One region of the Salmonella sp. A1325 genome, then DNA from elsewhere that is predicted to be linked to it. Evidence: predicted binding sites of a transcription regulator. Region 1 holds the regulator's gene; the other holds the start of a gene.
The links. The regulator Fur, encoded in region 1, represses iron uptake genes when iron is present. The targets are predictions, from matches to a motif close to ATAATAATGAGAACNACTATCAA.
Positions count from the first base shown of each region.

Region 2: a site for Fur is predicted at 2,529-2,551, ahead of exbB (tol-pal system-associated acyl-CoA thioesterase). Genes of this name have one in related genera too.

Region 1 covers NZ_JAMLWO010000003.1:428,731-434,339, reverse strand. The annotation lists gene fldA (flavodoxin FldA) at 1-306, shown strand, start outside; partial or broken gene NAZ64_RS09050 (fur leader peptide) at 510-595, shown strand; gene fur (ferric iron uptake transcriptional regulator) at 588-1,040, shown strand; gene tcuR (tricarballylate utilization LysR family transcriptional regulator TcuR) at 1,155-2,081, shown strand; gene tcuA (FAD-dependent tricarballylate dehydrogenase TcuA) at 2,179-3,582, shown strand; gene tcuB (tricarballylate utilization protein TcuB) at 3,569-4,708, shown strand; gene tcuC (tricarballylate/proton symporter TcuC) at 4,759-5,609, shown strand, end outside.
Region 2 covers NZ_JAMLWO010000002.1:469,753-475,361, forward strand. The annotation lists gene NAZ64_RS06190 (hypothetical protein) at 1-180, shown strand, start outside; gene NAZ64_RS06195 (SDR family oxidoreductase) at 304-1,188, shown strand; gene exbD (TonB system transport protein ExbD) at 1,301-1,726, opposite strand; gene exbB (tol-pal system-associated acyl-CoA thioesterase) at 1,733-2,467, opposite strand; gene metC (cystathionine beta-lyase) at 2,719-3,906, shown strand; gene yghB (DedA family general envelope maintenance protein YghB) at 4,046-4,705, shown strand; gene NAZ64_RS06220 (AraC family transcriptional regulator) at 4,769-5,609, opposite strand, start outside.

The DNA of each region.
Region 1 (5,609 bases):
ATTGACTTTAACGGTAAGCTGGTGGCGCTGTTTGGCTGTGGCGATCAGGAAGACTACGCGGAATACTTCTGTGATGCGCTGGGCACGATTCGCGACATTATTGAGCCGCGCGGCGCCACGATTGTGGGTCACTGGCCAACCGCAGGCTATCATTTTGAAGCCTCTAAAGGTCTGGCTGACGACGATCATTTTGTCGGCCTGGCGATTGACGAAGACCGTCAGCCTGAGCTGACCGCCGAGCGTGTTGAAAAATGGGTTAAGCAAGTTTCAGCTGAATTGCACCTCGACGACATCCTCAACGCCTAATCTTATGCGGCGCAGCGTTATATCTGCGCCGCATCAATAGACAAGACCAATCAAAATAATTGCTACAAATTTGTAACTTTCGCACCCATCCCTGTACAATGTCCGGGTGTAATCAGGTGGCGCCAAAATTTGCAGGCAAAACCACAGTTTTATTAACATCTGCGAGAGACTTGCGGTTTTCATTTCGGCATGGCAGTCCTATAATGATACGCATTATCTTGAGTGCAATTTCTGTCACTTCTCTAATGAAGTGAATCGTTTAGCAACAGGACAGATTCCGCATGACTGACAACAATACCGCATTAAAGAAGGCTGGCCTGAAAGTAACGCTTCCTCGTTTAAAAATTCTGGAAGTTCTTCAGGAACCAGATAACCATCACGTCAGTGCGGAAGATTTATACAAACGCCTGATCGACATGGGTGAAGAAATCGGTCTGGCAACCGTATACCGTGTGCTGAACCAGTTTGACGATGCCGGTATCGTGACCCGCCATAATTTTGAAGGCGGTAAATCCGTTTTTGAACTGACGCAACAGCATCATCACGACCATCTTATCTGCCTTGACTGCGGAAAAGTGATTGAATTTAGTGATGACTCTATTGAAGCGCGCCAGCGTGAAATTGCGGCGAAACACGGTATTCGTTTAACTAATCACAGCCTCTATCTTTACGGCCACTGCGCTGAAGGAGACTGCCGCGAAGACGAGCACGCGCACGATGACGCGACTAAATAAGTGTAAATCTTTCGAAGAGCCAACCGCCCGGTTGGCTTTTTTATATCCTCCTCTTTCCTGCCGCTTGATGTTGATTTAATGTAAAAAACGCTATCGCATCTCAGGAGAGCAGGAATGGAGCTTCGCCAGTTACGCTATTTCGTGCGTATTATTGAAACCGGCAGTATGGGCAGCGCCGCGCAGGATCTTGATATTGGCGTTTCAGCATTAAGTCAACAGATGTCCCGTCTGGAAAACGAGCTTGCCATCCGTCTGCTGCAGCGCACTTCGCGCGGCGTAACGCCAACCAACGCCGGGCTGGCCTTTTATTCGCAGGCGCAACTCGCCCTGCGTCATGCCGACGACGCGATTCTCGCCGCCAGAGAAGCGCGCCTTTCCGGTCATGTGAGCGTAGGAATGGCCCCCAGTACCGCCTCCATACTGGGTATACCGTTTATCCATGCCATGCAGGAAAACTATGCCGATGTCCGACTGCATGTGGTGGAAAGCTTGTCCGGTAATCTGGAAAGAATGATCAATACCCGCCAGATTGATTTAGCCGTTGTTTTTCAAAAAGATAAAATCCTGCGCTGGAGCGCCAGACCGATCCTTGAAGAACAGCTTTTTCTGATTGGCTCCCATGCCCTGCTGGCGGCGCTTCCTGATAACCCGATCACACCTGAACAACTGGCAGGCATTCCGCTCATTATGCCAAGCCAGGGACACGGGCTGCGCGGCAGGCTGGACGCTGTCTGCCAGGAACATGCGCTTAACGTTGAAATCGTCGCGGAAATTGACGGCCTGGCGTTGTTGATGCGCGCCGTGCGCGACGGTCTTGGCGCCACGTTGCAGCCCGGCGCGGCGATTTCTCATCTGGATAACGACGCGCTACGCGTGATCGGCGTCCATAATCCGGTACTCAGCCGCCCCAATTTTTTAGTCAGCCTGTCGGATGATGAACTGACGCCCGCCGGCCTTGCCGCCAGAGTAGTCCTTACCAAAGTTATGCGTCAGTTAGTCGACGCTGGTGAATGGCCAGGCGCAACCCTTTACGCTTACTAAACCCCTGTTTAGCGCTACCTGATAGCGCGCCGCTTATTTATCCGTATACATTTCAATTACAAATTTAACAAATAGTTAAATGGTACGGGAGTATAAGATGGTTGATGTACTGGTGATAGGCGGAGGCAATGCCGCATTATGCGCCGCCCTGACCGCACGGGAAGCGGGCGCATCGGTTCTGCTGCTGGAGGCTGCCCCGCGAGAATGGCGCGGCGGAAATTCTCAGCACACACGAAACCTGCGCTGTATGCATGATGCGCCGCAGGATGTGCTGGTAGAAAGCTATCCTGAAGAGGAATTCTGGCAGGATCTGTGGCGAGTCACCGACGGCAACACCAACGAGGCGCTGGCGCGGCTGGTCATTCGCACCTCTTCGCAATGCCGCGACTGGATGCGCAAACATGGCGTTAACTTTCAACCGCCGCTATCTGGGGCGCTCCACGTTGCGCGCACCAATGCGTTTTTTATGGGCGGAGGGAAAGCGCTCGTCAATGCCTATTACCGTAGCGCCGAACGGCTGGGCGTACAGATTCGCTATAACACGCCGGTTCACGCGCTTGAACTTCATGACGGCGAATTCGTGGCAGCGCTGGCGGGTAGCGAACGTATTACCGCCAAAGCCTGCGTATTAGCGGCTGGCGGTTTCGAATCAAACCGTGAATGGCTGCGGGAGGCCTGGGGAGAAAACGCCCGCGGCGAATGGCCCGCGGATAATTTCCTGATTCGCGGCACGCGTTTTAACCAGGGCGTATTACTCAAATTTATGATGGATGCCGGCGCGGATATCATTGGCGATCCGTCCCAGTCGCACTGCGTAGCGATTGATGCCAGGGCGCCGCTGTACGACGGCGGTATTTGTACTCGCGTGGATTGCGTATCGCTGGGTATTGTCGTGAATCGCGACGCCGAACGTTTTTATGATGAAGGCGAAGATTTCTGGCCGAAGCGTTACGCCATTTGGGGGCGGCTGGTGGCTCAACAGCCAGGACAAATTGGCTATTCGATTATCGACAGCAAAGCCATCGGCCACTTTATGCCGCCGGTTTTTCCTGGCGCGCAGGCCAATACGCTGGCTGAGCTGGCCTGCCAGTTGGGGCTGGACGCGGAAAAATTTACCCATACCGTCACGCAGTATAACCAGGCCTGCCAACCCGGTCATTTTGATCATACCTTGCTTGATGACTGCGCCACCAAAAACCTGACGCCGGCGAAAACCCACTGGGCGCGCCCGCTTGATACGCCGCCCTACTACGGTTATGCGCTGCGACCCGGCATCACGTTTACCTACCTGGGCCTGAAAGTTAACGAACGTGCCGCGGTGCATTTTGCCGGTCATCCAAGCCGCAACCTATTTGTTGCTGGCGAGATGATGGCAGGAAATGTTCTGGGCAAGGGGTATACCGCAGGCGTCGGCATGTCTATCGGCACAACCTTTGGCCGCATTGCGGGAATAGAAGCCGCTCGCGCGGCGCACAAGGAGGCGCAGCATGAAACAGCTTGAAAAATTAATCATTGAGGCCACCGTGCTTACCGAACCGGAAGCCGAGGTCGAACGCGTCATGCAAGTGTGTAACGCATGTCGCTACTGTGAAGGTTTTTGCGCGGTATTTCCGGCGATGACCCAGCGGCTCGAATTCGGTAAAGCCGATATTCATTATCTGGCAAATTTATGTCATAACTGCGGTGCCTGCCTGCACGCGTGCCAGTACGCGCCACCCCATGAATTTGCCATTAACGTGCCGAAAGCGATGGCGCAAGCCCGCCTGGAGACGTATCAACAGTATGCCCAGCCCGCCGCTTTTGGCGCGTTATACCGTCGGGCGGGGATCACCGTCGCGCTGGCGCTGATAGTCGGTCTGACGCTCTTTTTATTACTGACGATGGCGCTGAAAGGGTCGCTGATTCATCCGCCGCTGGCCGGTGACTTCTATCAAATTTTTCCGCATAGCCTGCTGGCATGGATGTTTGGCTCAGTTTTTGTGTTGGCAATCGGTTTGCTTATGGCGGGCGTAATCCGCTTCTGGCGTGAGATCTCGCCGGGGGTACCGCGTTCGGCGGAGATTGCGGAAGCGTCGCACAATGCGTTAACGCTGAAATATCTCGACGGCGGTCACGGCAAAGGCTGTAACGAAGCGGACGATGCGTTCACGCTGCTGCGCCGTCGTTTTCATCACTTTACCTTCTACGGTTTTATGCTCTGTTTTGCCGCCACGGTCGTGGCGACGGGCTATCACTACGTCGCCGGTTGGGAAGCGCCCTACCCGTTCTTTAGCCTGCCGGTCATGCTCGGCACGCTGGGCGGTATCGGTCTGCTTATCGGCCCGGCCGGGCTACTGTGGCTCAATCTGCGGCGGTCGCCGTTACATGGCGATGCGCGCCAGAAACCCATGGATCGCGGCTTTATTCTGCTGCTGTTCTTAACCAGTCTTACCGGGCTGGCGCTGCTGGCAGGCAGAGACACCAGCGGAATGGGCATACTGCTGGCGCTCCATTTAGGCGTGGTGATGGCGCTCTTTCTCACCCTTCCCTACGGAAAATTCGCCCACGGATTTTTCCGCTGCGCGGCCTTACTCAAATGGGCAGTTGAGAAGCGACGCGGAAAACATGCGGGGGATACAGGCAACTGACCCGCAACATCTTACCCATAAAACAATAAAGACAGTGGAGAGCAAACCCTATGGCACAACACACACCTGCAACATCGCGCGCCGGCACGTTCGGCGCAATACTGCGCGTGACAAGCGGCAATTTTCTTGAACAGTTTGATTTTTTCTTGTTCGGATTTTACGCCACCTATATCGCCAAAACGTTTTTTCCGGCGGAAAGCGAATTTGCCTCATTAATGTTGACCTTTGCCGTCTTTGGCTCCGGTTTTTTAATGCGCCCCGTCGGCGCGATTGTGCTTGGCGCCTATATTGATAGAATCGGACGTCGTAAAGGGCTGATGGTGACGCTGGCGATTATGGGCTGCGGTACGTTGCTCATCGCCCTCGTCCCCGGCTACCAAACGATCGGCCTGGCAGCGCCTGCGTTGGTGCTGTTGGGCCGGTTATTACAAGGATTTTCTGCGGGCGTTGAGTTAGGCGGCGTCTCAGTCTATCTGTCCGAAATCGCAACGCCAGGCAATAAAGGGTTTTATACCAGCTGGCAATCTGCCAGTCAGCAGGTCGCGATCGTTGTCGCCGCGTTGATTGGTTATAGCCTGAATATCACGCTGGGACACGACGCGATATCGGAGTGGGGCTGGCGAATTCCGTTCTTTATCGGCTGTATGATCATTCCGCTGATTTTTGTTTTACGTCGTTCATTACAAGAAACAGAAGCGTTTTTACAACGCAAGCATCGCCCCGACACCAGGGAAATTTTTGCAACTATCGCCAAAAACTGGCGCATTATTACGGCCGGAACGCTGCTGGTGGCGATGACCACCACAACGTTTTATTTTATCACCGTTTATACGCCGACCTATGGCAGAACCGTGCTTAATCTCAGCGCGCGGGACAGTTTGATCGTCACCATGTTAGTGGG
Region 2 (5,609 bases), on a different contig from region 1:
ACCATCAATGCCATTATCGAGCAGCATCCTGAATTACGAGACAAAATTATGTCTCGTCTTGAAAGTGACTGGCAGCATCTGCTGGCTCGCGAGACGGCAACCTTACGTCTGATGCGTAAGCTTTCCGATGGCGACTACCGGACGCGCAACGTCACCACCGTCGCACGGCAAGAAAAATAACCTTCATGGCTAGTTAACTCTGTTGTGAATACGGGCGAAGCATAAGGATCGTTCTGATTCTCCCTCTTACGGTAGTAAAAGTGTCTACGCTTAAAGGGTGTTCAACCTGAAGGGAGAAGCTCAATGTCTCATCTATACGACCCTACCACGCAGTATTACACCGGCGAATATCCTAAGCAAAAACAGCCGGCGCCCGGCGTCCAGGCGAAAATGACGCCTGTTCCTGACTGTGGCGAAAAAAGTTATGTCGGCAGTGGTCGCCTTAAAGATCGTAAGGCGCTGGTGACAGGGGGCGACTCCGGGATTGGGCGTGCTGCCGCTATCGCTTACGCGCGTGAAGGCGCAGATGTCGCGATCAACTATCTGCCAGCGGAAGAAGAGGACGCCCAGCAGGTTAAAGCGCTGATTGAGGAGTGCGGCCGTAAAGCGGTGTTATTGCCAGGCGATCTTAGCGACGAATCTTTCGCCCGTTCGCTGGTCCATAAGGCGCGTGAAGCGCTGGGCGGGCTGGACATTCTGGCGCTGGTGGCCGGTAAACAGACGGCAATCCCGGAGATAAAAGATCTGACTAGCGAGCAATTTCAGCAAACCTTCGCCGTTAACGTTTTTGCCCTGTTCTGGATAACCCAGGAAGCGATTCCGCTGCTGCCAAAAGGCGCCAGTATTATCACGACGTCGTCTATCCAGGCGTATCAGCCCAGTCCGCACCTGCTGGATTATGCGGCAACCAAGGCGGCAATCCTCAATTACAGCCGTGGCCTGGCGAAACAGGTGGCGGAAAAAGGAATTCGTGTGAATATTGTCGCGCCTGGTCCTATCTGGACAGCGCTGCAAATTTCCGGCGGTCAAACACAGGATAAAATTCCGCAGTTTGGTCAGCAGACGCCAATGAAGCGGGCCGGCCAACCGGCAGAGCTGGCGCCGGTGTATGTCTATCTGGCAAGCCAGGAATCCAGTTACGTTACCGCAGAAGTGCACGGCGTGTGCGGCGGGGAGCATTTAGGCTAACGCATGAAGTCGATTAAGATGGCGCACTTCTGTTACGCAAGGCGCCATCTTAGGCAATAAAAAAGCCGGGTGGCGACTTCGCCTTACCCGGCCTACAGCATCAGCAGAATACTTATTTCGCTTTCGCGGTCTCTTCGCCGACCAGACCAATCTTGAGATAGCCCGCCTGATGCAGCATATCCATCACTTTCATCAGAGTTTCATACTCTACGGTTTTATCCGCGCGGAAGAAAATCGTAGTATCCTTTTTCCCTTCCGTCAGGGCCGTTAGCTCGGCAATCATCGTATCATCCGTCACCGGATCGTTACCGATAAACATGGTGTTATCCGCTTTCACCGACAGATAAACCGGTTTTTCCGGACGCGGCTGTGGCGTACTGGTAGAAGCGGGCAGATTCACCTTGACGTCTACCGTCGCCAGCGGCGCAGCCACCATAAAGATAATCAGCAGAACCAACATGACATCGATAAACGGCGTCACGTTGATTTCATGCATTTCGCCGTTGTCATCCAGGTTCTCGTTAAGACGCATTGCCATGACGCATTACCCTACCCGTAATTTCTGCGCGGCGCGTACCGGCTGCGCACTGGCGCTCGCATTCAGATCGAGATCGCGGCTTTGCAGCAGCAATACCTGCGCCGCCACGTCGCCCAGCGTCGCTTTGTAACTGCCTATCTGACGTGCGAAGATGTTGTAAATGACGACCGCCGGGATCGCGGCTACCAGCCCAATCGCCGTCGCCAGCAGCGCTTCCGCAATACCAGGAGCAACCACCGCCAGGTTGGTGGTCTGCGTTTGCGCAATACCGATGAAGCTATTCATAATGCCCCATACAGTGCCAAACAACCCGACGAAGGGGGAAATGGCGCCGATCGTCGCCAGATAACCGTTGCCTCGTCCCATGTAGCGGCCAACTGCCGCGACGCGACGTTCCAGACGAAAGCCGGTACGTTCTTTAATCCCTTCGTTATCTTCGCTGCCCTGAGAGAGTTCCAGTTCATTCTGCGCTTCATTGATGAGCTGTGCGCTGAGGCTTTTTGCGCTGAAACCTGCCGCAATGTCGGAAGCCTGATCTAAGGAGCGCGCATCGGCTAATTGCAGTTGTTCGCGCTTTAAGCGGCGCTTTTGAGTGAAAAATTCAACGCTTTTACTGAAGAAGATAGCCCAGGTGACGACTGACGCCAGAATCAGACCAATCATCACGCACTTCACGACAATATCGGCGTGCTGATACATACCCCAGACGGAGAGATCCGTCTGCATCAAATTATTACCCACTCTGTATCTCCAGGACGCAAATCACAAAATCTGAGCATAATAATATCAAAACGGCGTCGAATTGATAGTCGTTCTCATTACTATTTACATACTGCCGCACCTTTACTGCTTTTTCTTTGCGCTTACGCATTAAAAAAGCCACCTGTTTTTATTTTGGCAAAATTTTCATCTGTATCACACGTCGCCAGGGTGCAGATGGTTATATTCATGCTAGTTTAGACATCCAGACGGTTAAAATCAGGAAACGCAACATGACGGATAAACAGTTGGATACCAAACTGGTAAACGCAGGACGCAGCAAAAAATACACGCTTGGCTCAGTGAATAGTGTGATTCAACGCGCTTCTTCACTGGTGTTTGACACCGTCGAGGCCAAAAAACACGCTACCCGCAATCGCGCCAACGGCGAATTATTTTACGGACGCCGGGGAACGCTGACCCACTTTTCACTCCAGGAAGCCATGTGTGAACTGGAAGGCGGCGCCGGATGCGCGCTCTTCCCGTGCGGCGCGGCGGCGGTCGCCAACACCATTCTGGCATTCGTTGAGCAGGGCGACCACATCCTGATGACCAACACAGCCTATGAACCCAGCCAGGATTTCTGCAGCAAAATGCTCGGCAAACTGGGCGTGACGACAAGCTGGTTCGACCCGCTCATCGGCGCTGATATCACGCAACATATTCAGCCGAACACGAAAGTCGTTTTTCTGGAATCCCCCGGTTCTATTACCATGGAAGTACATGATATTCCGACCATTGTCAGTGCGGTCAGACGCGTCGCACCAGAAGCCGTCATCATGATTGATAATACCTGGGCGGCTGGCGTTCTGTTCAAAGCGCTGGAGTTCGATATTGATATCTCTATCCAGGCGGGCACTAAGTATCTGATTGGTCATTCTGATGCGATGGTCGGTACTGCCGTTGCAAATGCGCGCTGCTGGGAACAATTGCGGGAAAACGCCTATCTGATGGGGCAAATGCTCGACGCCGACACGGCTTATATGACCAGCCGCGGTCTGCGCACGCTCGGTGTCCGACTGCGCCAGCATCAAGAAAGCAGCCTCAAAATCGCCGCATGGCTGGCGAACCATCCTCAGGTCGCGCGCGTTAATCATCCGGCCCTGCCGGGTAGCAAAGGTCATGCCTTCTGGAAACGAGACTTTACAGGCAGCAGCGGCCTGTTCTCCTTTGTGCTCAATAAAAAGCTGACCGAGGCAGAATTATCAGCCTATCTGGATAACTTTTCGCTGTTCAGTATGGCCTACTCCTGGGGAGGCTACGAATCGCTGATTATTGCTAATCAGCCGGAACAGATCGCCGCGATTCGTCCCGCAGGCGGCGTAGATTTTACCGGTACGCTGGTTCGGGTGCATATTGGTTTAGAGAGTGTTGATGATTTGATCGCTGATTTAGCCGCCGGCTTCGCCAGAATTGTGTAAAGTTGCCGGGGATGGACATATATGCAGACAATTTCCGTGGAAAAGTCTGCGTTTGTTGCGTCCGGGATCAAGGCATCCCGGACGATTCAGGAGTACAATAGGCAGATAAAAGCGTAAATGCTGTTCCACAGGAAAGTTCATGGCTGTCATTCAAGATATTATCGCTGCGCTCTGGCAACATGATTTTGCCGCGCTGGCGAATCCACACGTTGTTAGCGTCGTCTACTTTGTCATGTTCGCCACGCTATTTTTAGAAAACGGTCTGCTGCCAGCGTCATTCTTACCCGGCGATAGTCTGCTACTACTGGCAGGCGCGTTGATCGCCCAGGATGTGATGCATTTTTTGCCGACGATTGGCATTCTCACCGCCGCGGCCAGTCTCGGCTGCTGGCTAAGTTATATCCAGGGACGCTGGCTCGGTAATACGCGTACCGTCAAAGGCTGGCTGGCGCAGCTTCCGGCAAAATATCATCAGCGCGCCACCTGCATGTTTGACCGTCACGGTTTGTTAGCGTTGCTTGCCGGGCGCTTTCTGGCGTTTGTCCGCACTCTGCTGCCAACAATGGCGGGTATTTCCGGCCTGTCCAACCGCCGGTTTCAGTTTTTTAACTGGTTAAGCGGCCTGCTGTGGGTGACTGTCGTGACCAGCTTCGGCTACGCGCTCAGTATGATCCCGTTTGTTAAGCGCCATGAAGACCAGGTAATGACATTTTTAATGATCCTTCCCGTCGCGCTACTGGTCGCCGGGCTGTTAGGTACGCTGGTCGTGGTGATTAAAAAGAAATACTGTAACGCCTGACGTATCCATAATCGGCCAGGATGGCCCGGTTACGCTTCGTTGACCCGTGGCGGGATGCCCCACTTAGCTCCCTTGCATTGTCCGCATTCTTGCCGCATCTTCGCCCGGCGTAACGCCAAAATAACGTTTAAACTCCCGGCTAAACTGCGATGCGCTCTCATAGCCGACCCGCATCGCCGCGGCGCTGGCCTTCATACCGTCGTGAATCATCATCATTCGCGCTTTATGCAGTCGGTAGCTTTTTAAATACTGCAACGGCGAGGTGCTGGTGACCGCCTTAAAATTATGGTGAAACGCCGACACGCTCATGTTCGCTTCTGCCGCCAGTTGCTCAACATTCAGGTTCTCGGTGTATTTCATTTCGATCTGTTTAAGTACGCGACTGATCAGGCTAAAGTGCGTCTGGCGACTAACCAGTGCAAGCAGCGCCCCGCCGCGCGGTCCCATCAGCACATGATAAAGAATTTCGCGAATAATCTGTTTTCCCAGAATCCGCGCATCCAGCGGGCGCTCCATCACATCCAGCAATCTTTCCACCGCACATAAAATCTCGTCCGACAGCGTGGCGGAGTTAATCCCACTGGCCGCCATCGGCAACTGGAAACGCTCATCTTCGCCAATGTCCATGAGCAACTCTTGCAGTTGCAGCACATCAATGTCGAGCCGAATACCGGCCAGCGGTACCTCCGGCGTCGCCCAGGTCTCGCATTCAAAAGGGAGCGGCACGGTCAGTAAGAGATATTCATTAGCGTCATAACGAAACTTGCGCTTGTTAATATAGCCAATTTTATGGCCGGAAAAGAGAAATATGATGCCAGGCTGATACATGACCGGCGTGCGCGGCCCCGGTTCAACACCATACAACAGACGAATGCCCGCCAGCCGCTCGCTGATTATTTTATCA